3 regions of the Bacillus sp. 1NLA3E genome follow, and region 1 is predicted to be linked to each of the others. Evidence: predicted binding sites of a transcription regulator. Region 1 holds the regulator's gene; each other region holds the start of a gene.
What was found. The regulator NrdR, encoded in region 1, represses ribonucleotide reductase genes. The targets are predictions, from matches to a motif close to AACACNATATATNGTGTT.
Positions count from the first base shown of each region.

Region 2: a site for NrdR is predicted at 1,993-2,010, ahead of B1NLA3E_RS16220 (vitamin B12-dependent ribonucleotide reductase). Genes of this name have one in related genera too.
Region 3: a site for NrdR is predicted at 6,668-6,685, ahead of B1NLA3E_RS03105 (anaerobic ribonucleoside triphosphate reductase). Genes of this name have one in related genera too.

Region 1 is NC_021171.1:3,693,829-3,702,161, reverse strand. It holds gene ytaF (sporulation membrane protein YtaF) at 1-118, shown strand, start outside; gene coaE (dephospho-CoA kinase) at 143-757, shown strand; gene B1NLA3E_RS17735 (glyceraldehyde-3-phosphate dehydrogenase) at 1,028-2,059, shown strand; gene nrdR (transcriptional regulator NrdR) at 2,491-2,949, shown strand; gene B1NLA3E_RS17725 (replication initiation and membrane attachment family protein) at 3,184-4,590, shown strand; gene dnaI (primosomal protein DnaI) at 4,608-5,546, shown strand; gene ytxC (putative sporulation protein YtxC) at 5,671-6,600, shown strand; gene thrS (threonine--tRNA ligase) at 6,909-8,333, shown strand, end outside.
Region 2 is NC_021171.1:3,388,237-3,396,569, forward strand. It holds gene B1NLA3E_RS16220 (vitamin B12-dependent ribonucleotide reductase) at 1-1,846, opposite strand, end outside; gene B1NLA3E_RS16225 (lipoate--protein ligase family protein) at 2,187-3,029, opposite strand; gene B1NLA3E_RS16230 (rhodanese-like domain-containing protein) at 3,215-3,595, shown strand; gene B1NLA3E_RS24225 (FbpB family small basic protein) at 3,979-4,125, shown strand; gene B1NLA3E_RS16235 (polysaccharide deacetylase family protein) at 4,187-4,915, opposite strand; gene gcvPB (aminomethyl-transferring glycine dehydrogenase subunit GcvPB) at 5,082-6,542, opposite strand; gene gcvPA (aminomethyl-transferring glycine dehydrogenase subunit GcvPA) at 6,535-7,881, opposite strand; gene gcvT (glycine cleavage system aminomethyltransferase GcvT) at 7,906-8,333, opposite strand, start outside.
Region 3 is NC_021171.1:619,938-628,270, forward strand. It holds gene B1NLA3E_RS03095 (GH36-type glycosyl hydrolase domain-containing protein) at 1-4,921, shown strand, start outside; gene B1NLA3E_RS03100 (ATP-binding protein) at 5,182-6,432, shown strand; gene B1NLA3E_RS03105 (anaerobic ribonucleoside triphosphate reductase) at 6,739-8,333, shown strand, end outside.

The DNA of each region.
Region 1 (8,333 bases):
ATTATTTGTGTTTGTAGGAATGAAATTAGGATCTGTGTTCGCGCATTTTGAGTGGATTCAAAAGTTTACTTTTCTCCCTGGAATATTACTAATCGTAATTGGAATTTGGAAATTATAAGTTGAACTAGGAAAGGGATAGATTATGTCTTTAATAATTGGATTAACTGGGGGAATTGCTAGCGGAAAAAGCACCGTAACAAGGATGCTACAAGAACAAAATATTCCTGTTATCGATGCAGATGTGGAAGCCCATCTAGTCGTTGAAAAAGGAGAAAAGGCATATTATGATATTGTTTCGTATTTTGGAAAGGACATATTAATGGAGGATGACTCCATTGATCGGAACAAATTAGGAAGCATCATATTCCCTGATAAAGAAAAAAGGACCGTATTAAACAACATTGTTCATCCGGCTGTTAGGGGAAGAATGATCCAAAAAAAAGAACAATACCTTGCCTTGGGTCACAATATAGTAGTATTAGATATTCCTCTTTTGTTTGAAAGTAAATTAACTTACATGGTTGATAAAGTGGTCGTTGTCTATGTAGATGAGCAAACACAACTCGATCGATTAATGGTTCGAAACGGTTTTACGAAAGAAGAAGCAAAGTTTAGGATTGCTTCGCAGTTACCACTGATTGAAAAGCGAAAGTGGGCAGATGCGGTGATTGATAATAATGGGACTCCAGAAGAGACAGAAAAACAGCTAAAAGATATATTAAACAAATGGTTAATAACTATTAATACTAGGACATAAAAAGAAGAGGGGCGGATAGCTCCTCTTCTTTTTGTGTAGGATAATTAGTTGTAACTAGATTAGGTGTTTTCCAACACAGGCGTTGCATGCGTAGCTGGAATGGGTACTTCCATTTTTCTCATTATGTTCTCATATATACGGTTAATAACACTTATAATGGCGGAACTTTAAAAAATATACTTTTTTTGAGTGCAAAATAAAATTAATATGTTATACTAATTACATCTAAACGTAGAATAAAGTATAACATATTGCGGAAGGAGCCATACAATGAAGGCGAAGATAGCGATTAATGGTTTTGGACGAATTGGAAGAATGGTATTTAGAAAGGCAATACTTGAAGATGATATTGATGTGGTAGCCATCAATGCCAGTTATCCGGCAGAAACGTTGGCACACTTAATAAAATATGATACCACTCATGGAAAATTCCCAGGTGAGGTTATCCCTAACGATGATTCTATTATTGTGAATGGTAAGCGTGTTCAATTATTTGCAAGCCGAGACCCAAAAGAATTACCTTGGGGGGATTTAGGCATTGATATCGTGATTGAAGCAACTGGTAAATTCAACTCACGGGATCAGGCAAGTCTTCATTTAGATGCAGGAGCTAAAAAGGTTATCATTACAGCTCCAGGAAAAAATGAAGATATTACAATTGTAATGGGTGTAAATGATGATAAATTGGATATTGAACAACACGATATCATTTCAAATGCATCGTGCACAACCAATTGTTTAGCACCCGTAGTAAAAGTGCTTGATGAGCAATTTGGAATAATTAATGGATTAATGACAACGGTCCATGCCTACACAAATGACCAAAAAAATATTGATAATCCACATAAAGATTTGCGACGTGCTCGTGCATGTGGACAATCGATTATTCCTACAACAACCGGTGCTGCAAAAGCATTGTCATTGGTTTTACCACAATTAGCAGGTAAGTTACACGGAATGTCATTGCGTGTCCCAACACCAAATGTTTCTTTGGTGGATTTAGTTGTGGACTTAAAACAAGATGTAACAGTAGATGAAGTAAATTCAGCATTTTATGCGGCTGCTAACGGACAGCTAAATGGAATTCTAGACATTACGGAAGAACCATTGGTTTCCGTTGACTTTAATACAAATGAACATTCGGCAATAATTGATGGTTTATCTACCATGGTTATTGGTAACAACAAGGTAAAAGTCCTTGCATGGTATGATAACGAATGGGGTTATTCTTGCCGAGTAGTTGACTTATTAAAGCATGTTGCAAAAGTTATGGAAAATTGCCCAGCAGTTAAAGTTGGATGATTTAAATTAACTTTTCAAATACTCAACTAACTGTTTATCTGAGCGATCAGTAAGCAGTTTTTTTTTATTCTTTTTTATTTTTGGCTCTGTTAAATTAGAATGTTGATTTCCGTTCCAGGCACTCGCGCACCTTAGGGGCGGGCGGTGAGCCTCCTCGGCGCTTAAGCGCCTGTGGGGTCTCACCTGTCCCGCTGCTCCCGCAGGAGTCTTCGCGCCTTCCACTCCAATCAACATTGAGCTTTAATACAGTCTAATTTTAAATTCAATAAATAGTTTCCTAGTTTACTATCTACGCAAGTCGCTTAACAATTAGAACTCGCTTTTCTTTGACATGTACTTGTCCTTACCCCGTCTTTTTTATAAGATAGGTATAGAGAAACTTTAATTGAGGTTAATCAGTAAAAATAACTATAGGAATTGGAGAGCTGACAATGAAATGCCCTTCATGCCAATATCATAATACTCGAGTTCTCGATTCACGTCCTGTTGATGATGGAAAAGCGATTCGCCGGAGACGTGAATGTGAACAATGTGGTTATCGATTTACTACATTTGAAAAAGTTGAAGAAATTCCTCTTATTGTTGTAAAAAAAGAAGGAACAAGAGAAGAATTTAATCGAGAGAAGATTTTAAGGGGACTAATAAAAGCGTGCGAAAAACGCCCTGTAGCCTTAAAGGAACTCCAAGATATTACCCAAGAGGTTGAAAAAGAACTTCGGAATCAAGGAGTTTCAGAAATTAAGAGTGACATGATTGGTGAAATGGTAATGGACAGGCTAGCAAAAATTGATGAAGTAGCATATGTCCGCTTCGCTTCAGTTTATCGCCAATTTAAAGACATCAATGTATTTATTGAGGAATTAAAAGAACTAATAAAAAAGGAAATATAACATGAGCTAAAAAGCTTTTTAGCTCTTTTTTTAAAATAAAGAAAATATGTACTTTTATCTTAGTGAACTGTCTAGCTCCAGCGCCCAGCGACTAGTGGACTTCACCCACCTCCCTACGATAAGTCAACATCGGATCGCTTTGCTCTCCGTGTTTCCTTTATCTCAGGCGGTGTGCTCCAGTCCATACGTCGCTGAACGGGCGCTTGCGCTTTTCTTATGAAAGGTTTGGTTGTTATGGCCCAACATTGGCAAGAGCTTATCCCAATTGATCGTTATGTTGTCTCGGTAAACGGATTGATACATGATTTTGATCGGAAAGTCATGACTTTCTTGTATCAACCGTTAATTGGTACGACTAGCTTTAGTTTATATATGACATTATGGGCCGAGCTTGAGGAAAACCGGCTTTGGTCTGAACCAAGTTCCCATCATGGTTTAATGACAATTATGGGCTTGAATTTAAAGGAAATATATGAAGCAAGGCTCAGATTGGAAGGAATGGGGCTTATTACCACCTATGTTCGAAATGAAGGTGGGGAGAGAGCTTTCATTTATCAGCTTCAACCTCCACTAACTCCTGCACAATTTTTTTTAGACGGAATGCTAAATATATATTTGTACCGCAAAATTGGAAAAAAACAATTTGCCAGACTCAAACGATTTTTCAGTGATCAAAAGACTGTCGCACACGAAGGATACCAAAATGTTACAAAGGCCTTTCAGGACATATACGCCTCCGCCTCACCAAATGCATTGAAATCTAACCAAGAAACAGCAGAAGAACTAGCGGAGGGTGAAAGACAAGAATTTATTGGTCGCAAAGAGAACAGTGGAATTCAAATTGAACAAAATACCTTTAATTTTGAGTTATTGGAAACTGGGTTATCAGAATCCCTTGTTCCGAAGAAGGCTCTTACTAAAAAGGTAAAAGAAGCTATAAGCAATCTTGGCTTTTTATATGAAATTGATGCCATTCAAATGAAAAATATTGTCCTTAGTGCGATGACTGAGCATGACGAGATTAACTTGGAAGAGCTACGGAAATCAGCACGTGATTGGTATCAGTTTAACTACCAAGATTCGCTTCCTTCCCTTATAGAACGGACTCATCCGCCATTATACCAATCAAAAACTATTGAACCACAAACGCAGGAAGATAAGTTGATCCATTATTTTGACACTACCTCACCATTAAAGTTTTTAAGTGATTTAGCGGGCGGTGCAGAGGCATCCAATGCGGATATAAAAATCATTGAGGATGTTATGTTTAATCAAAAGCTTTTACCAGGAGTTATTAACGTTCTCATCCATTATGTTATGCTAAAGATGGATATGAAGCTTACAAAGGGATATGTTGAAAAATTAGCTAGTCACTGGGCCCGAAAAGAGGTAAAAACCGTTAAAGCAGCCATGGAGCTTGCTTTAAATGAACATAAACAATATCAACAATGGGCTTCTGGTGAAAATAAAAATAAGAAAAAAACTTCGAAAAAACCAATCCGGACCGAATTGCTGCCTGATTGGTTTAATGAAGAGAGTAATAAACAAGAAGTCAAACAAAAGGACGTTAACAATAAAGATTCAGATTTTGAAACCCGAAAACGGGCATTAGAGGAAAAAATTAAGAATTTAAGGAAATAGGGGGTGAAGGATAAAATATGGAAAATATTAATAAAACTTTAAAAAAACTGGGCGGTAATGAAAATTTTCAAAAGCGCTATCAGCAAAAGCGACGTGAAATTATAAATAACCCGTATGTGCGTGCGTTCTTAGCCGAGCACAGTCATGAAATTACAAATGAAATGATTGAAAAAGGCTTAACGAAGCTCTATGAGTATTCCACCCAAAGTAAGGATTGTCAAAATTGTTCAAGCCTCGATGGATGTGAGAATTTAATTAAAGGTTATTATCCTGAGCTTGTAATCAGAGCTAATTCGATTGATATCCAATATGACCGTTGTCCTCAGCAAATTATGTACGATGAGAAAAGAAAAAATGAAAAACTCATTAAAAGTATGCATTTTCCTAAGGATTTATTACATGTAACTTTCGAAAATATTGATATTCGCGAAAATACACCTGGTCGTGAAGAGGCACTTGATAAAGCCACTTCATTTGTTGCTAATTATACAGCTAGTATAAAGCAAAAGGGTTTGTACTTTTACGGACAATTTGGAGTTGGTAAATCATTTCTTTTAGGAGCGATTGCCAATGAATTAGCAGCAAAAAAAGTGCCATCAATGATCGTTTATGTTCCAGAGTTGCTTCGCGAATTGAAAAACTCGATTGCTAATTCGACCCTAAATGAGAAGATTGAAACCTTAAAAAAACAGCAAGTATTAATGCTTGATGATTTGGGCGCTGAATCGATGTCGAGTTGGACAAGAGATGAAGTATTGGGACCGATTTTACAGTATCGCATGCAAGAGAATTTACCGACATTTTTCACTTCTAATTTTGATTTTCAAGAGCTTGAGCATCATTTAACTTATAGCCAGCGCGGTGAGGAAGAAAAAATGAAGGCCCGCAGGATCATGGAAAGAATCAAATACTTAGCGGATTCCGTTCCAATTGATGGACCTAACCGTCGAATATAAAGTTTAGCCAGCGAAAAAATTCGCTGGCTTATTTTTTACTTTGCCTTTCTCTAGGAATACTTCTATTTTATGACTCTCCCCCATATACATAGAATTAGAGATTTCAAAAAAAGGGGGGATTTGGTTGATTGAAATCCATTTTCAACGAATAGAGGATACTACCGCTTTTTATCAGCAAATTAAAAAGAGCGTGTCCTCTCAGCCTGACAATCATATTCTTCTTGATGAAGATCGTCATATAGTAAAAATTTTAACAGAAACTTTAACAGAACCATCTTTCCACGAAATAAAAAAGGTCTTTTATCATTTTATTCTGCATACTAAATGTGATGATTGGTTTCGTACTCTCATTACTGACCGTTATTTTTATACGGATGAGGAAGAAATCCAACAAATACTTGAAATTATCCATTCTATTTTAGAAGGGGAACGAACGGAACTAACTGTATTTTTAAAGGATGCTGGTGAAAAAAATCTTCTTAAACAAGCTATTAATCAAGTTATGAAAAAGAAGATTTCATTTTCCTTTGATTCCTTTGTCACCTTTCGCTTACGTCCGTTTATCAACAGGCTCGAGAAGTATGTGGAGCTTTCCATAGATGAATATAAAATGGAACAGGAATATCAGATGTTTATTCAAACATTAAGGGATTTTATCTCTAGTCGGTCGGCCCAGAAAAACAGTCTTCATTTATTGATTGATGAGGAAGTGATGTTTTTTAATGAACATTTTTCGGAAATAAAACGGATTGAATTAACAAAAATGATTGATAGAAAGCTTTTGTTTAACCATCCTGTGTATGTGGATTCAACGACAATTGCCCCACTTTTATCAATCGCTCCCCAATTCATTTTTTTATATTCTAAAGATCCGGACCAACCACTTATTCGAACGATCCAAAACATTTTTGAGGAAAGGGTCTTCATCGAAAGTGTTTCACGGTTTCAAGAGAGGCAACAGCTTTATCTTTCGGAAATAAATAAAGAATCCCTTGATTTTCCTGAAATGACACACTATAATAACGTACATAATAACTCAAATAATTTTTTGTGATGATAAGGACAAGGGTATTCTTTTACGGTTTCTAGAGAGGGGAGGCAAGGCTGAAAACTTCCCAGCACGAATGGAATGCTTACCACCTTTGAACTTTAGCTGTGAATGTGAATCAGGCTTGTTTAGCTAACTTTTCACTAGTAATAGCTGACGGAGCTACCGTTACCAGTACCAAAGTCGTTTTTTTCGCTTCTATTTGGCTTTATTTTGCGGAAAAATGTGAACTAGGGTGGAACCACGTGTTAACAAACTCGTCCCTTCTATAGGGACGGGTTTTTTTTATTTTCATTTTTAAGGAGGAAAAAACAATGGCAGACGTTGTAAAAATTTCGTTTCCAGATGGATCAGTAAAGGAGTTTCCAAAAGGAACGACAACAGAAGAAATTGCTGCATCGATAAGCCCGGGGCTAAGAAAGAAAGCCATTGCTGGTAAGCTGAACGGGATTATGTATGATCTTCGTCGTCAGATTGAAGAAGATGGAGCAATTGAAATCGTTACTCCAGAACATCAGGATGCTTTAGAAGTACTTCGACATAGTACTGCTCACTTAATGGCCCAAGCAATTAAACGTTTATATAAAAATGTAAAACTTGGTGTTGGTCCCGTAATCGAAGGTGGCTTTTATTATGATGTTGACCTTGACGAATCATTAACGGCAGAAGACCTACCACTAATCGAAAAAGAAATGACAAAAATCGTCAATGAAAACATCGAAATTGTTCGTCAAGAAGTAAGCCGTGATGAAGCAGTCCAGATTTTTAAAGGGATTGATGATGAATATAAGCTGGAATTAATTGAAGCGATTCCTGCAGATGAGTCGGTTACGCTTTACAAGCAGGGAGAATTCTTTGATCTTTGTCGGGGTGTTCATGTTCCAACAACTGGAAAAATTAAAGAGTTTAAATTATTGAGCATTGCCGGTGCATACTGGCGCGGTAACAGTGATAATAAAATGCTTCAACGTATCTATGGAACAGCTTTTTACAAAAAAGAGGATCTTGCTGAGCACCTTAGACTTCTAGAGGAAGCAAAAGAACGTGATCATCGGAAGATTGGTAAAGAATTAAATTTATTCACTACGTCCCAAAAGGTTGGCCAAGGTTTACCATTGTGGCTTCCAAAGGGCGCTACCATTCGCCGGATTATTGAGCGTTATATCGTCGATAAGGAAGTTAGCTTGGGTTATGATCACGTCTATACTCCAATCATGGCAAGTGTAGAGTTATATAAAACATCTGGGCATTGGGACCACTACCAGGAGGATATGTTCCCGGTTATGGATATGGACAATGAACAACTTGTCCTACGTCCAATGAACTGCCCGCACCATATGATGGTTTATAAAGACAGCATGCACAGCTACCGTGAACTGCCGATTCGGATTGCTGAGCTTGGCACGATGCATCGCTATGAAATGTCCGGTGCCTTATCAGGTCTACAGCGTGTACGGGGTATGACGTTAAATGACGCTCATACGTTTGTCCGCCCTGATCAAATCAAGGATGAGTTCAAACGAGTGGTTAACCTTATTTTAGAAGTGTATAAGGATTTCGATCTTAACGACTATTCCTTCCGCTTATCCTATCGCGACCCGCAAGACACTGAAAAGTATTTTGATGATGATGCAATGTGGGAGAAAGCGCAAAGCATGTTAAAAGACGCGATGGATGATTTAGGTCTAGATTATTATGAAGCAGAAGGCGAAGCCGCTTTCTATGGTCCAAAGCTTGAC
Region 2 (8,333 bases), 310 kb from region 1:
CCCGTAGACGATTCGTATCTGCTTGGGAGTTTCCTTGTAAGAATGGGAAGCTACCCTTTTCTTTTGCAAGTTCTACTGATGTCCTATATGCAGTTGTTGCGATTGTTTCAAACACTTTATCGACCAACTTGTTTCCGGCCTCAGAACCGTACTCTGTTTCACAATAGATAAGTAGGTCATGTAAACCCATTACACCAAGTCCAACACGGCGCTCTCCAAGTGCTTGCGTTTTATTTTCGTCAAGGAAGTATGGAGTTGCTTCAATTACGTTATCTTGCATCCTGACTCCAACTTCAACCGTACGGATTAGTTTTTCATAATTAACTGTTTTAGTTTGCTTATCTGCCATTTCAGCTAAATTTACTGCTGCAAGATTACAGACAGAATAAGGTGCGAGTGGTTGCTCCCCACACGGATTCGTTGCTACAACCTTTTGACCGTACGCCTGGGCATTGGTCATTTCGTTAGCGTTGTCGATAAAGAAAATACCTGGTTCTGCTGAATATGTTGAACAAATATTGATTAGATTCCAAAGCTCTTTTGCTCTAATTTTCTTGTAGGTGCGCACTTTGTAGCCGAGTTTTTCCCATTCACGAACGTCGCCAACTTTGTGCCATTCTTCATTGTAAATCTTCATGCCTTCCGAATCATAGCTTTCAACATCTGGGAAGCGAAGCTCGTATTCACCGTCATTTTCTACGGCAGTCATAAATTCTTTAGTTAAGCAAACGGAAATATTTGCTCCTGTTAAGAATTCAGAGTTATGAACACTGTAAGTTCCACCGATGCGAAGCTTTTCTTCAGCGTCAGCGATAATCTGTTGGCTGAATCCACCATAACCAGGAATGCTTTTGTAATTTACAATTCCTTGGTACATCGCGTTTTCTTGCTCAGTTAATGGAGTGAATTTTAATTTATCTTTTGCTAATTTTTTAATCATTTCATCTTTTGTATTTTCAATCAAAAAGCGCAAAATTCTTGGATTTTGCATTTTAGAAATAATAAATTCAATAATGTCAGGATGCCAGTCCGATTGCATAATCATCTGAGCACCACGTCTTGATCCACCTTGTTCAACTAGATGCGTCAACTTAGCAATATCATCTAACCATGAAACTGATCCAGATGATTTTCCATTTACACCTTTTGCCAGTGTGTTTCGTGGACGTAAAGTTGAACCATTTGTTCCAACCCCACCACCACGGCTCATGATTTCCATTACCTGTTTACGGTGTTCAGAAATTCCTTCACGAGAATCCGGTACAAATGGCATAACGTAACAGTTAAAGAACGTAACTTCTGTTTCTGCACCTGCTCCATAAAGAACACGACCAGCCGGAATAAAGTTCAAATTCACAAGCTCTTGATAGAACTTATCAAACCATTCTTTCCGCTTTTCATCTGTCTTTTCAACAGAAGCAAGCCCAGTTGCATTCCGTTTTGCAATCTGCTCATAAAATACCTCGAGCGGCTTCTCAATTACGTCAAGTGGTCGCTTGATCACACCAGTTGCAGCTTCTTCAGGATCATCAAGGACCCCACGGAATTCCTCATCTACCAAAACTTTTGCAGATTTACTTTCCCAATCAATATCAAGAATGAAACCAAGTCCGCGTGCTGGGAATTTTGGGTCTTCTTTAATCGTTAGAACGACGAAATCTCCAGTTGTTAAGGTAATTTTCTCAGTATCTTTAAACGTATACCGATCCAGCATTACCAGCTTTGATACCCCTTTATGCGTAATCTTCATATCGGGAGTAATCGGATGAACCTGTGGAAATAATCGGATATCCTCGTTCAATCTTTCAATGTTCATATTCAATTTTTGGGGTAGCACAACAGACATGATCACATCTCCTTCAAAAAAATTGTCCTACTTTTTCTCTTAATAAGAAAATAATAGAACCATTTGTAAATCTAGTTGTTTGTTAAATCTAAAGTTATCATAATCAAAGGTTTAATTCAACATATAGTATTGTGAATATTTTCGACACTACTACATATTGTGTTGAAGCTTACAAATCATTATTTTGTCAAACATAAAAATAAGTATAAAATGGAGAATATGAGAGAAATACTAGGGAATTCCTCATAAAAAGAGAAATTTCAACAAAATTTGAAGGTTGCACTTTCCTTTATCAGAAAATATTATCATTCAAAATAAAAAAGCGATTCCTCGCCTTTTTTTAACGTTTATAATTCCATTTATCATTTTCATACCGGACTTGTGCAAGCTTATTTACAACCTCTAATTCTTCAGCGGAAAGCTGATATGGCTCGAGTTCAATATTTAACCCTTCGATAAAACCCTTTCTAAACGCTTCCTTCGCTTCAGAGAGAGTAATCCGCCGAGGGCTAATATCATTAATGGCAACTGCTTTATTTTTAAAAGCCATTTGCATCCGTTCTTTCACTCGCTCACTTGGGTACTGGAATAAACTAAAAAGTTTATCCTCATCAAGGTCCAAAAGGATTGAACCATGCTGAAGGATGACACCTTTTTGCCTTGTTTGAGCACTCCCAGCAACTTTCAGTCCTTCAACAACTAGTTCATACCAACTTGGGGCATCAAAACAAACAGCAGATCGTGGATTTTTTAAGGAATCTCTTTCATCCTCCGTCTTTGGAACTGCAAAATACGCTTCAAGTCCTAAGTGATGAAACCCCTTTAAGATGCCTTCAGAAATGACACGATACGCCTCTGTAACCGTTTTGGGCATTTGCGGATGATCTTCGGAGACAATAACACTATATGTTAGCTCATGTTCATGAAGGACACCACGCCCACCAGTTGGACGGCGGACAAATCCAAGATCATGTTTTTTTACTGAATCCATATCAATCTCCCTGCCCACCTTTTGAAAATAACCAATCGATAAAGTCGCAGGATTCCAGCCATAGAACCGGATAGTTGGTGGGATTTTCCCTTCACTATGCCATTGTAAAAGTACCTCATCTAAAGCCATATTAAAAGATGGTGAGCAATCACCTGAATCAATGAAACGCCAAACTTCTTTTTCTTTTTTCATACAAAAACCTCTTCTTTATGTTAATAAACTGTCAATGGTAACATTCTAGCAAACATTTGCTAAAAACAAAACAAGACGATTTTGGTTCATTTTCCGCAAAGTTTTTTTGGGATTCCCTTTACTCTTAAGTGGTTCGCCTTATATAATATAAGTTGGCTTATGAAAGCTTGAAAGGAGCAGGAACATTGGATACACTATATTTCCTTCTAATCATTACCGGAGCTTTTTTAATTTACTCTGTCTTCACATGGCTCTATCAGCGAAAAATTGTTAAAACCCTGACAGAAGAAGAATTTCGTGCTGGTTATCGGAAAGCACAATTGATTGATGTTCGTGAACCGAATGAATTTGAAGCAGGGCATATTCTTGGAGCTAGAAACATCCCTCTTTCGCAAATGAAAATGCGTATGAAGGAAATTCGCCCAGATAAACCTGTATACTTGTATTGTCAAAGTGGCATGCGAAGTGGGCGCGCAGCTCAATTCTTATATAGAAGAGGCTACAAAGAACTATCGCATCTAAAAGGCGGGTTCAAACTTTGGACAGGTAAAGTAAAAGCAAAATAACAATGATCTTTTAACCAAAAGGCTGATCCATCGATCAGCCTTTTATTTTATAGGCTCTGTTAAACAAGAATGTTGATTTCCGTTCCAGGCACTCGCTTTCCGCGGGGCGGGCGGTGAGCCTCCTCGGCGCTTAAGCGCCTGTGGGGTCTCACCTGTCCCGCTACTCCCGCAGGAGTCTTCGTGCCTTCCACTCCAATCAACATTGTGCAAAAAATCAGCATTGAGCTTTAATACAGCCTATTTTTATGAAACGCAATGTTAACGGTTGTTGTTAAGAACTGATGAAACTATTGCCTTTTTTAAGTGTTCGAAAAATTGTAATATTTCACCCGTTCACATCATTAACACTACTGTTATGATGTAAATTAAAGAGGGAAATGACAATGAAAAGAAGAAATCGCAAAAACTTTCAACAACTCGTTAATCAAAACAGGTTAGAAATCGAAACGAACCCTTTCGAAATGGAAAGAATCGAGAAAAAAATTGAAGAAAAACATTTAAAAAGCATAAATACCTCTGGTTCTCACTAAATAAAAAAGGGCACTTTCTAATTAAATAAGAGAGTGCTTTTTATTTTCTAATAAAAATTAATCATTTTACAATGTTAGCAAAGTCGTCTAGCGTTGTTGAATATTTTACATAGATTCGTGGGAGGAAGAAATTTTCGTTTTCGATTCCCTTTTTTGAAAATAAACTTGGTGTAGTAGTAAGTCCAAATTGATAATACTTTTTCGTTTCGGAAATGACACGATTATTATAATTCCCATATGGATAACTAAGTGCGATAACCGGCCTCCCTGTAATCTTTTGAATTTTTTCTTTTGAACCCTTTAACTCATTTTCAAAATCTGGATTTTTTGTTAAATCTAGATGTGTCGCAGTATGAGACTGAATCGAAAACATACCTGAATCGACCATCCTTTTCAATTCCAATTTTGATAATCTATTTTGCTTTCCAATAAAATCTGAAATCACAAAGAGGGTCGCTCTTGGGTTAAACCGTTCATCCTTTACCTTTTGAAAAATGGCAAAAACGTTCTCATTATTTTTATATCCATCATCGATGGTAATAAAAACAGGTTTCTCCACCTTGTTGATATCCTGCCAATTCTCAAATGTTAATAAAGTATAACCGTGATTTTTTAAATACAGGATTTGTTTTAAAAAGTTTTCTGGTGTCACATACAACTCTCTAGAACCATGGCCGTTGAACGCATCGATCGAATGATAAACAAGGATTGGCACTTTTTGTACTCCCAAAACTCGAGTTGGAGCAAACAACGCAAAAATCATTAATAGAGAAAAAACAAGCCTTTTCATAAATATCATTCCCTTTAGTTACTTTGTGATATATTGTTCCGCTCTGTTTTAAATTTATTATCAGCCATTGGACTCATCCTCGATGATTATTTTTAAAAAAATGAGACCTTCCCGCATTGATGGGAAGGTCTCCTGTTTTATTACCATTTCTTCTTTAAATATATAATCACTGCTTTTGATACCTTAATACCGGCTTACGGGCTGCCAAAGCCTCATCCATCCGACCGACAACCGTCGTGTGCGGAGCCTCTTGAACGATTTCTGGAGTTTCCTCAGCTTCTATAGCGATTTGAATCATCGCATCTATAAAAGCATCTAACGTTTCCTTCGATTCTGTTTCCGTCGGTTCAATCATGATACATTCTTCGACGTTTAATGGAAAATAAATCGTTGGTGGATGATAGCCAAAATCAAGCAGTCGTTTGGCAATATCAAGTGTGCGAACACCGAGCTTTTTCTGGCGGCTTCCGCTTAATACGAATTCATGCTTACAATGCTTATCAAACGGCAAATCATAATAGGTTGCGAGCCGCCTCATCATATAATTTGCATTTAACACCGCATATTCAGTTACCGCCTTCAGACCGTCTGGGCCCATTGAGCGAATATAGGTGTAGGCACGAACATTAATTCCAAAGTTCCCATAATACGGTTTCACACGCCCGATTGATTGTGGACGATTATAATCTAGGACATATTCGTCTCCATGCTTATCAATAAGAGGCTTCGGCAAAAACGGAATCAGCTCTGTCTTCACCCCAACTGGACCTGAACCAGGTCCTCCACCACCATGTGGGCCAGTAAAAGTTTTGTGCAAATTCAAATGAACAACATCAAAACCCATATCTCCTGGTCGTGCTTTTGATAAGACCGCATTTAGATTAGCGCCGTCATAATAAAGCTTTCCACCTGCATCATGAACAATTGTGGCTACCTCTAATATATTCTCTTCAAACAATCCAAGTGTGTTTGGATTTGTCAACATTAAGGCAGCTGTGTCTTCACCAACTACCCGTTTTAAATCTTCGAGGTCAACAAGACCCTTTTCATTCGATTTCACCGTAATGGTTTCAAGCCCCGCAACCGTAGCTGATGCAGGATTTGTTCCATGCGCCGAATCAGGGATAATTACTTTAGTCCGTTTTAGATCCCCATTGGCTTCATGGAAGGCACGAATCAACATTAACCCTGTCCATTCCCCGTGAGCACCTGCTGCTGGTTGGAGAGTCACCTCATCCATCCCCGTAATCTCTTTTAAATGCTGTTGCAGGTCATATAGAAGCTCAAGTGCTCCTTGAACTGAGCTTTCATCTTGAAGAGGGTGTAGGTGGGCGAAGCCGTTAAACCTTGCAACCGACTCGTTAATCTTTGGATTATATTTCATTGTACAAGAACCAAGGGGGTAAAATCCTGAATCGAGCCCATGATTTCGTCTTGAGAGTGCAGTATAATGACGCATTATATCAAGCTCTGAAACTTCTGGAAGTTCCGGCTCTTTCTCACGCAAATATCCTACTGGGATCAATTCAGCTAAATCAACAACTGGGATATCCATTTCCGGCAGACTATAACCAATGCGGCCTGGTGTGCTTGACTCAAAAATCAGTGCTTGATCCTGTTTAGGCATGATGCTCCCCCAATTCTTTTACAAATTGATCGATTTCTTGTTTTGTCCGTAATTCCGTTACTGCGATTAACATGTGGCCATCCAGTTCTGGGTAATCCCGGCCTAGATCAAAACCACCGATGATTCCCTTTTTAAGCAAGTTTTGATTCACTGGCTTAACAGGTTTCCCAAGTTTAATGATAAATTCATTAAATGACGGCCCATTAAAAGCAATCTCAAATCCCTTTTCCGCCAAAGCATTTTTCGCATAATGTGCCTTTTGAATATTAGCTAATGCCATTTCTTTAACGCCTTGCTTTCCAAGGGCGGTCATTGCCACGGATGCTGCTAATGCGTTTAGGGCTTGGTTTGAACATATATTCGATGTCGCTTTATCACGGCGAATGTGCTGTTCTCTTGCTTGGAGGGTTAGGACAAAACCACGGCGTCCGCCTTCATCTACTGTTTGACCGACAAGTCTACCTGGTACTTTTCGCATTAGCTTAGTGGTCACAGCAAAATATCCGCAATGTGGTCCACCGAACGCTGTAGGGATACCAAACGGTTGTGCATCCCCTACCACGATATCAGCCCCGAATTTCCCCGGTGGAGTTAATGCTCCAAGCGAAAGTGGATTGCTAGAGACGACAAACATCGCCTTTTTGGCATGAGTAATTTCTTCAATTTCCTTTAATGGTTCAATTCTACCGAAAAAGTTTGGATATTGAATGATTACAGCGGCAACATCATCAGTAGTTAACTCCTGAAGAGAGACTAAATCAGTAACTCCATCCATGTATGGGATTTCGATGACCTCGAGATATTGGCCTCTCGCATAAGTCTTTAATACTTCTTTGGCTTCTGGATGGACTGTACTTGAAACTAGTACTTTTTTCCGTCGTGTTTGACCAGCACACAGGCTTGCGGCCTCTGCCAATGCAGTTCCCCCATCATACATTGAAGAGTTAGCCACATCCATTCCAGTTAACTCACAAATCATTGTTTGAAATTCGAATATAGCTTGAAGCTCGCCTTGCGAAATTTCCGGCTGATACGGGGTATAGGCTGTGTAAAATTCTGAGCGTGATATAACATGGTCAACAATCGTTGGAATGTAATGATCGTAGACTCCGGCTCCAAGGAACGATGTGTGTGATTTTAAATCTGCATTTTTCCCAGCTAATATGGTAAGTTCCTTCAATAATGCTGGCTCTGATTTTGCTTCCTTGATCTGGTACTCGCCTTTAAACCTAACTTGTTCTGGAATATCGCTGAACAACTCACCGACGGAATTAACGCCTATTGCTGCTAGCATTTCAGTCTTATCATTTTCTGTCATGGGTAAATAGCGATGCTTCATTCATCATTCCTCCCAAATAAAAATTTACTTAACCTTTTTTTTATAAAAAGGCATTTTGACGATTTGGGCCTTCAATTGTTTGCCACGAATTTCTACTTCGACCACAGTACCTAATGGCGTATATTCAACTTGTAATAAAGCTAAACCAATATTTCTTTTTAAAGTTGGGGATTGTGTACCTGTAGTCACTTCACCGATTTTCCTCCCATCCTTGAAAACTGGATATCCGTGTCTCGGAATCCCCCGATCAATCATTTCCAATCCAACTAGCTTTCTAGAAGCTCCATTCTCTCTCTGCGCCTTTAATACTGATTTCCCAATAAAATCAGCTTCTTTATTTACCTTAACCGCAAAGCCAATTCCAGCCTCGATTGGGGTTATATCAGAGGAGAGTTCCTGTCCGTACAGGGCAAGCATGGCCTCAAACCGAAGTGTATCTCGAGCACCTAATC
Region 3 (8,333 bases), 1.7 Mb from region 1:
TCCGATTAATCATGATCACCAAGCAGAATCTTTGAAGATAGCTTTTTCGGAAGAAATAACGCCTATGGCTTCAAGTAGATTGACTGGGAAGAGTGTGTTGGTGAATTGGAGAGACCGAGGCAGTCAACTTCTGGAACGTCTAGAAAAATTAATTCAAGGAACAGACTTTAGGCCTTTATATGACCATCAAGCAAAACTATTTTCATTAGGGTATCATGCTGATCGGTGTGAACGGGATGATGTACTGTACGATTTAATGGCGTCGGAAGCCAGGATTGCCAGCTTTATAGCAATTGCACTTGGACAGGTATCAGTTTCGCACTGGCAGGTACTAGGAAGAACGATGGCAAAAGTAGGGAAACGACCTGTTTTGCTGTCCTGGTCTGGGACAATGTTTGAATATTTAATGCCTTGGCTATTCATGCGAACTTATCGAAACACTTTGTTGGAAAATACCTATGTTGCAGTTGTTGATCGCCAAATTGAATATGCCCGCCAAAGGGAAGTCCCCTTTGGGATTTCCGAGTCTGGTTATTACGCATTTGATTATCAAATGAATTATCAATACCGAGCTTTCGGGGTTCCTGGTCTCGGATTTAAACGAGGTCTGGAACAAGATTTGGTTGTTGCTCCGTATGCCACTATAATGGCATTACCATTTGCCAAGGAAGAATCTCTTGCCTCTTTGAAAAAAATAGAAAAGTTAAATGGCCGTGGAAAGTATGGCTTTTATGAGGCGATGGATTTCACTTCTGAACGGCTTCCAAAAGGAAAACAGCTGGAAGTGATTCGTAGTTTTATGGCACATCACCAGGGAATGAGTTTGCTTACCCTAGCTAATGTATTGCTTCCAAAAACGATGTATGAAAGATTTCATCGCAACAAACAAATACGTTCTGCGGAGCTACTTTTGCAAGAACGAATTCCAAAAACGCCGAAGTTTATCAAACATCCAGCGTTGAATCGCGTGCATGAGCCATATACTAAAATAGTACCGGATGTCACGGATACAAGAAAAATTATTTCACCTAACACAACGGTCCCTGAGGTAAGTGTTCTTTCAAATGGGGCATTCACGACAGTTGTAACGAACACTGGAAGTGGCTTTAGCCAATATAATGGATTAGAAGTCTCTAGGTGGCGGGAAGACCCTGTAATGGACCCGTGGGGTAGCTATATTTATATTCGAGACCTCTCCAAGAATAAGCTTTGGTCCCCTTCATACCAACCTTGCCGAGTTGAATCTCCCGAACAGTTGGTACAATTTGGATTGGACCGGACTACGTTTCTTCGAGTCGATGAAGATGTAAAGACAAGCATGGAAATATGTGTGTCATCAGAATGGAATGCGGAAGTGCGTAGAATTACTCTAACGAATACAGGTCCAGAGCAAAAGGTTTTAGAGGTCACAACGTTTATTGAGCTTGCTTTGGCAAATCCAATAGCTGATGTGGCACACACTGCTTTTAGTAAACTTTTCATTCGCACTGCCTATGATGCCCAATCAGGGTGTCTTGTAGCTGGTCGTAGACCTCGCGAGGCGAAGGATCATACATTGTGGTCGGCACATTCGCTTATGGTAGACGGTGAAGCACTAGGATCAGTGGAATTTGAAACAGACAGATCAAGCTTTATCGGACGAGGTTATCGACTCTCTGAACCTCAAGGAATTTATTCTCGTCTACGTGGGAAGGTAGGTTCGGTGGCAGACCCAGCATTTGTAATGAGGCGGCGAATTTGTATTGAACCCGGTAAGCAAATGCAATTATTCGCCGTAACTTCTGTAAGTGATACGAAAGAAGGAGCTATTGAGATTATCGGAAAATTTGCTCCCGATCAGTCAATTGAAAGGGCATTTCAGATGGCTTGGAATCGTGGTCAAATTGAACTTAGACATTTGCATTTGAATAACTGGGAAGCGATCAACTTTCAAAAATTAGCAGGTTATGTATTGTATACCCCTCCGCTACGGAAGGAACGTAGAACCGCAATATTGACTAATTCAAAAGGTCAGTCAGGACTTTGGAGCCATGGGGTGTCAGGAGATCGACCAATTGTGCTAGTGCACATTGAAGATCAAAGTCATATGCCGTTTGTTGTCAAGATGTTAACTGGACATGAATACCTACGGCGCCTAGGTCTGTTATTCGATCTTGTTCTCCTTAACGGGTCTGAGGAAGGTTATCAGCAACATTTACAGGAAGCACTAAGGCGGGCAGCTGAACAGGGCATTGATCGCTTTGGTGCAGAAATGTCAGGTGTATATGTGATTGCCGCTAATCAATTGCCAGAGGAGGATAAGGTCTTGTTGATGACGGTTGCTCGGGTTGAGCTCCGTGCAGGCGGGGCAAGTTTCTCCTCACAATTGCGAATGCCTCGAGAAAAAGGACAAGAAGCCGTACCATTGCCTGAAAAATTAAATCTGGGTTTACCTTCTGATGATCAACAGGGTCATTTAGAACAGACAATGGTGGATGAAACCAAAGATTGGCTATTTTTCAACGGTTGGGGCGGATTTTCACCTGATGGTAAAGAGTATCGGATTATCATCAAAAACGGTAATCATTTGCCTGCACCGTGGATTAACGTTCTCGCCAATCCCAACTTCGGCTGTCTTATTTCAGAAATGGGAACAGGGTACACTTGGTGGCGAAATAGCCGCGAATGCAAGCTGACCCCTTGGTCAAACGATCCAGTGTTGGATCCATCCACGGAAACGGCTTACCTTCGAGATGAAGAGAGTGGTGAAGTGTGGTCAGTTGCCCCATCTGCCGTCCATTCGCAAGAGCCATACAAAATAACGCATGGCAGAGGATTCTCGCGATTTGACCACGAAAGAAATGGCATCAAACATGAAATGCTGGTATATGTTCCACTTGAAGATCCTGTGAAGATTATCAGATTAAAGCTGCAAAATAAGTCACCTGTTCAACGAACAATCTCTTTGACCTATTACGCTGAATGGGTGTTGGGTGTACAGCGTCAAGCAAATGCGCCTTATATTGTAACGGAATGGCTAGAGTCAGAACGGGTCATGACAGCGCGTAATTCATATCAAGAGACATTTCGAGATGCCACTGCATTCTTGGGGATATATCCTCAAGGGGAACCTAAGGAGGATTCTGATTATTTATCAGACATATCGTGGACATCGGACAGGGATGAATTTATCGGGCGAAATGGTAGCATGGAACGTCCTGCGGCAATGGACCGTGTTGGATTATCGCGTCGAACTGGAACTAATTACGATTCCTGTGGTGCGATTCAAAGTAAACTCACGCTTATGCCAGAGGAAGAAAAAGTCGTCTATATTTTGTTAGGTTGCGAAGGTTCGAATGATGCTGTATTGAATTTAGTCAAGAAATATAGACAATCCTCTGTTTGTGAGCAAGCTTTGCAAGAGGTAGGTGAGTTTTGGAGTCACCATTTGGATCAGATTCAGGTTTCAACTCCGTCCCAAGAAACAAATATTCTCTTGAACGGTTGGTTGTTGTATCAGTCCTTAGCTTGTCGAATCTGGGCTAGGACTGCTTTTTATCAAGCTGGAGGAGCTTTTGGATTCCGCGATCAATTGCAGGATTCCCTGTCGCTTTTGCACACGATGCCTGAAAAAACAAGAGAGCAGATTATTCTCCATGCGTCCCATCAATATTTAGAAGGGGACGTCCAGCATTGGTGGCATGAAGAGACTGAACGAGGAATACGAACGACATTTTCCGATGATTTATTGTGGTTGCCATATGCTGTTTCTCGATACATAGAGCATACAGGTGATCGGACAATTTTGGATGAAGTGGCACCTTTTCTCCATAGCGAACCACTTGGTGAGGGTGAACATGAACGATATGAAGAAACAAAACAAGCTTCTGAAACTGGAACAGTGTATGAACATTGTTTATGGGCAATCGATCGGGCTCTCGGTCGGATTGGCGAGCACGGATTACCGCTCATTGGAGTCGGAGATTGGAACGATGGTATGAATCTCGTTGGTGTTAAAGGGCGGGGGGAAAGTGTTTGGTTAGGCTGGTTTATTTGCGACGTGTTGAACCGGTTTGCAGAGCTTTGTAAAAAGAGCGGAGATCAGGAAAGAGTAGAAGAATTTACGAAAAATCGCGAGAAATTAACCGACTCTCTCAATGAGCATGGCTGGGATGGCCAGTGGTACCGTCGGGCTTTTACAGACGGAGGAAACTGGCTGGGCTCGATTCAAAATCAGGAGTGCCGAATTGATGCTATCGCCCAATCATGGTCCGTCATCTCAGGTGCCGCTCCAAAAGAGCGTGCCATTCAAGCGATGAATTCGTTCGATCGCGAGTTAGTTGAGAGAGATCTTTCCGTCATTCGACTATTAACGCCACCGTTTGATGAAACAGATCCAAGTCCAGGGTATATCCAAGGATATCCACCAGGACTCCGTGAAAATGGAGCGCAATATACTCATGGTGTTATTTGGAGTATTATCGCCTGGTGCCAGCTTGGTCAAGGGGACAAAGCGTTGGAAATGTTCTGCATGCTCAACCCAATGACGCATACTCGAACGGATCGTGAAGTGATGAAGTATACCGGTGAACCGTACGTGCTTGCTGCAGATGTGTATACAGCAGAGCCTAAGCAAGGACATGCAGGATGGACATGGTATACTGGCGCTTCGGGCTGGTTATATCAAGCGGGGATTGAGTGGATTCTCGGCATTAGGCGGCGGGAAAACCAGCTACATATCGATCCGCGGATTCCAAATGATTGGCCAGGATTTTCAGTCACCTATCGCTTCGGTAAAACAAGTTATTTGATTAATGTAATAAATGGAGGGAATGGTGAAAGGAACCTAACAATGGACGGAGAGCAACTCCCTATTTCAGATGGGTCATTTGTAGAGTTGCAGGATGATGGAAAAGAACATGTGGTTGAATTGAAGCTTTAGCATGAGTAGAAAGCGCTTATATTATAAATCGTCATGATCCACATAGTTGGTTTATGGCGATTTTTTTATACTTTTGTCAACTAAAATTGAATGGATGGGAAGTCGAAAATAACTAATGAAAGGTTATTATTAAATTCGTGGTATTTGAAATTTTTAGAAAATAACGAGAATAGTATCCGCTTTTATAATATAATATTTTAAGAGAAGTTAAATGTTCTAATGATTCTATTTCTCCACTACTATTTTGGGGGATTATTTGTATGGTAATTGATTATGAGGTTGTTATATATCAAGTTCTAATCGTACTTTTCCCTATTTTTGTTTATTATTTGTTTTTTAATGAAAAAAACCGGGAACACCGAAAGCTAAACTGGAAATTGACTATCATGTTATTGATCATCATAGTTCTGACGATGTCTTACCCAATCAAATTTTCTGAGGGATATATATATGATTTTAGAATCATTCCCTTTATTATTTCTTTTGTTTATGGTGGAACGATTCCGGGTTTAATTAACGTGTTAATCCTGTTAACCTATCGATTTATTATAGGTGGGAATGGGTTTTATGTTGTTTTGATCAATTATTCTATTTCAAGTATTATTCTAATTTTTTTAGCAAAAAAAATTGAATCATACCAAAAAAAGGGGAAACTTTGGTTTGTCAGTTTAATATTTTGGGCTAACACGTTTATTGTGATGCTCACTCTTTTTAAAACGAATCAAATACAGCAAATTCGCTTTATGTTTATTTTTTATAGTATTACTTGGATTTGCCTGATGATGGTTGTGTTTGTCATCGAAAATGTCAATCAACAAATTGAAATTCGTAAGAAATTACATAGGGATGAAAAATTTAATATAATCAGTCAACTAGCAGCCTCCGTTGCTCATGAGGTGAGGAACCCTTTGACATCAGTTCGAGGTTTTTTACAACTATTGATCGATGACGAAAATTTGAAAAGCACACAGAAAAATTATATCGAAATTGCTTTAAGTGAGCTGGATCATGCACAATCAATCATCAATGATTACTTGTCGTTAGCGAAACCAAATACTGAGGAACTGACTTCTATAAATATCTCAGATGAGGTTAAGAAGACCATTGCACTCATGACATCTTATTCCAATATACAGAACATCACGATCAAGACTAATATTCAAGATTCACTACACATAAAAGGAAATAGTAACGAAATGAAGCAGGTTTTAGTCAATATTATCAAGAATGGGATAGAAGCAATGGATGCTGGAGGGGTTCTTTCAGTGGATACAATTGAAAAGAATGGGATAGTCTCTATTGAAATTATGGATAGTGGAAAAGGAATGACAAAAAGCCAACTTAATAAATTGGGAACACCGTTTTATACCACCAAGGAAAAAGGAACTGGGGTAGGTCTAACGATTTCCTTCCAACTCATCCAAGCAATGAAGGGCAAAATAAAGGTCAAAAGTGAACCCGGAAAAGGCACAACATTCACCATCCAATTTCCAAGCATCAACAAAAATTGAAAGCACCTAACCTCAGCACATTAATGCGTTAATATACTTAATAGTGCCTGACCCCCGACGCATTAATGCGTTAACATGGAGGGGGTCAGGCACTTTTTTTGGAATAATGTCCATGAATCTTCCAGATGATGACCAGTCATGTTATTTTACCTTTGGAAAAAATCAATAATTTTATAAAATAATTTTGGATTAATTTCCAAAATGTCACAAAAACTAAATGAATTTTTCACATTTAAACACCATATGTTGTGATAATATTATTTTCGTAGTACTAAATATAGGGTTTTTACCAAAAGGGGAAAAACTATGAAATCAAAGCTTTATGAAGAGTTTAAAGAGATTGTAAACAGTAGTAACAAAGATTTAGTTCAGGAAAATGCTAACGTAGATGGCTTGTCACCGATGGGGATGATGTTGTTGTTTGCTTCAGCGTCTGCCAAATCATATGTAGTAGACAATCTACTTTCTGAAGATGTCAAACAAGCCTATTTGGACGGATATATGCATATCCATGATTTGGATTTTTACGCCAGTGGTACGACAACTTGCAGCCAAATCCCTTTAGCAAAAGTCCTAAAGGGTGGGTTTAATACCGGGCATGGACATATGAGAGAACCGAAGAGCATTACAAGTGCTTTAGCTTTAACAAGTATTATTTTTCAGTCAAATCAAAACAACCAACATGGTGGGCAATCAATCCCTACTTTAGATTACGATTTAGCGCCATATGTTCGGATGACGTTTGAAAAAAAGAAAAAGATGATTCAAGAGTTAATGGTTGGAGAAATGGAAGAGGAAATCATCGAGGAAAAAGCGTGGGAATTAACTGATCAAGAGGTATTCCAATCGTGTGAGGCATTTATACATAATAGTAATTCGATGCATAGCCGTGGTGGGGGACAAGTACCATTCATTTCGGTAAACTTAGGAACTGATACTTCAAGAGAAGGCAGAATGGTTACCAAAAATCTCCTTCTAGCGACGCAAGGTGGATTAGGTGGGGGAGAAACTCCGATTTTCCCAATCATTGTGTTCAAAGTGAAAAACGGGGTGAACTTCCATGAAGGCGACCCGAACTATGATCTTTATCGACTATCCTTAGAAACAACATCAAAACGGTTATTCCCGAACTATGTGTTCCTGGATGCACCGTTTAATTTGAAATATTATGATGGCACGCCACAGTCAGAGATTGCAACAATGGGATGCAGAACGCGTACCATTTCTAACGTCCATGGCAAAGAAACTCCAGTAGGTAGAGGAAATCTTTCTTTTTCAACGATTAACCTGCCGTTACTGGCCATTGAGTCTGATGGAGTGATGGATTTCTTCGGGAAGCTTGACCATTATATTGATTTAACCAATAAACAATTATACGAACGCTATCTCTATCAAGCACAAAAAACGGCTTCTCATTTCAAGTTCCTTTATGGACAAGGAATATGGTGGAACGGTGAGATGCTTAATCCCTATCAGAAGCTTGATGAAATTCTTAAGCAAGGGACCCTTTCTGTCGGCTTTGTTGGTTTGGCAGAAGCTTTAGTTCAGCTTACCGGCAAACACCACGGTGAAAGTGAAGAAGCGGCTCAATTGGGCTATGACATTATTAAATACATGCGTGGAAAAATGGATTCCGCCACTGAGGAATACGATTTAAATTACACCTTATTGGCTACTCCAGCTGAATCATTCGCAGGTAAGGCATTAAAGAAGGCAAAGGCCAAGCATGGAGTGATACCGGGTGTAACCGACCGCGAATATTTCACAAATAGTTTCCATGTTCCTGTCTATTACAAAATTAAAGCAGTAGACAAAATTAGGATTGAAGCTCCATACCATGAACTAACCAATGCAGGACACATAACCTACATTGAGCTTGACGGGGACGCAAGCAAAAATAT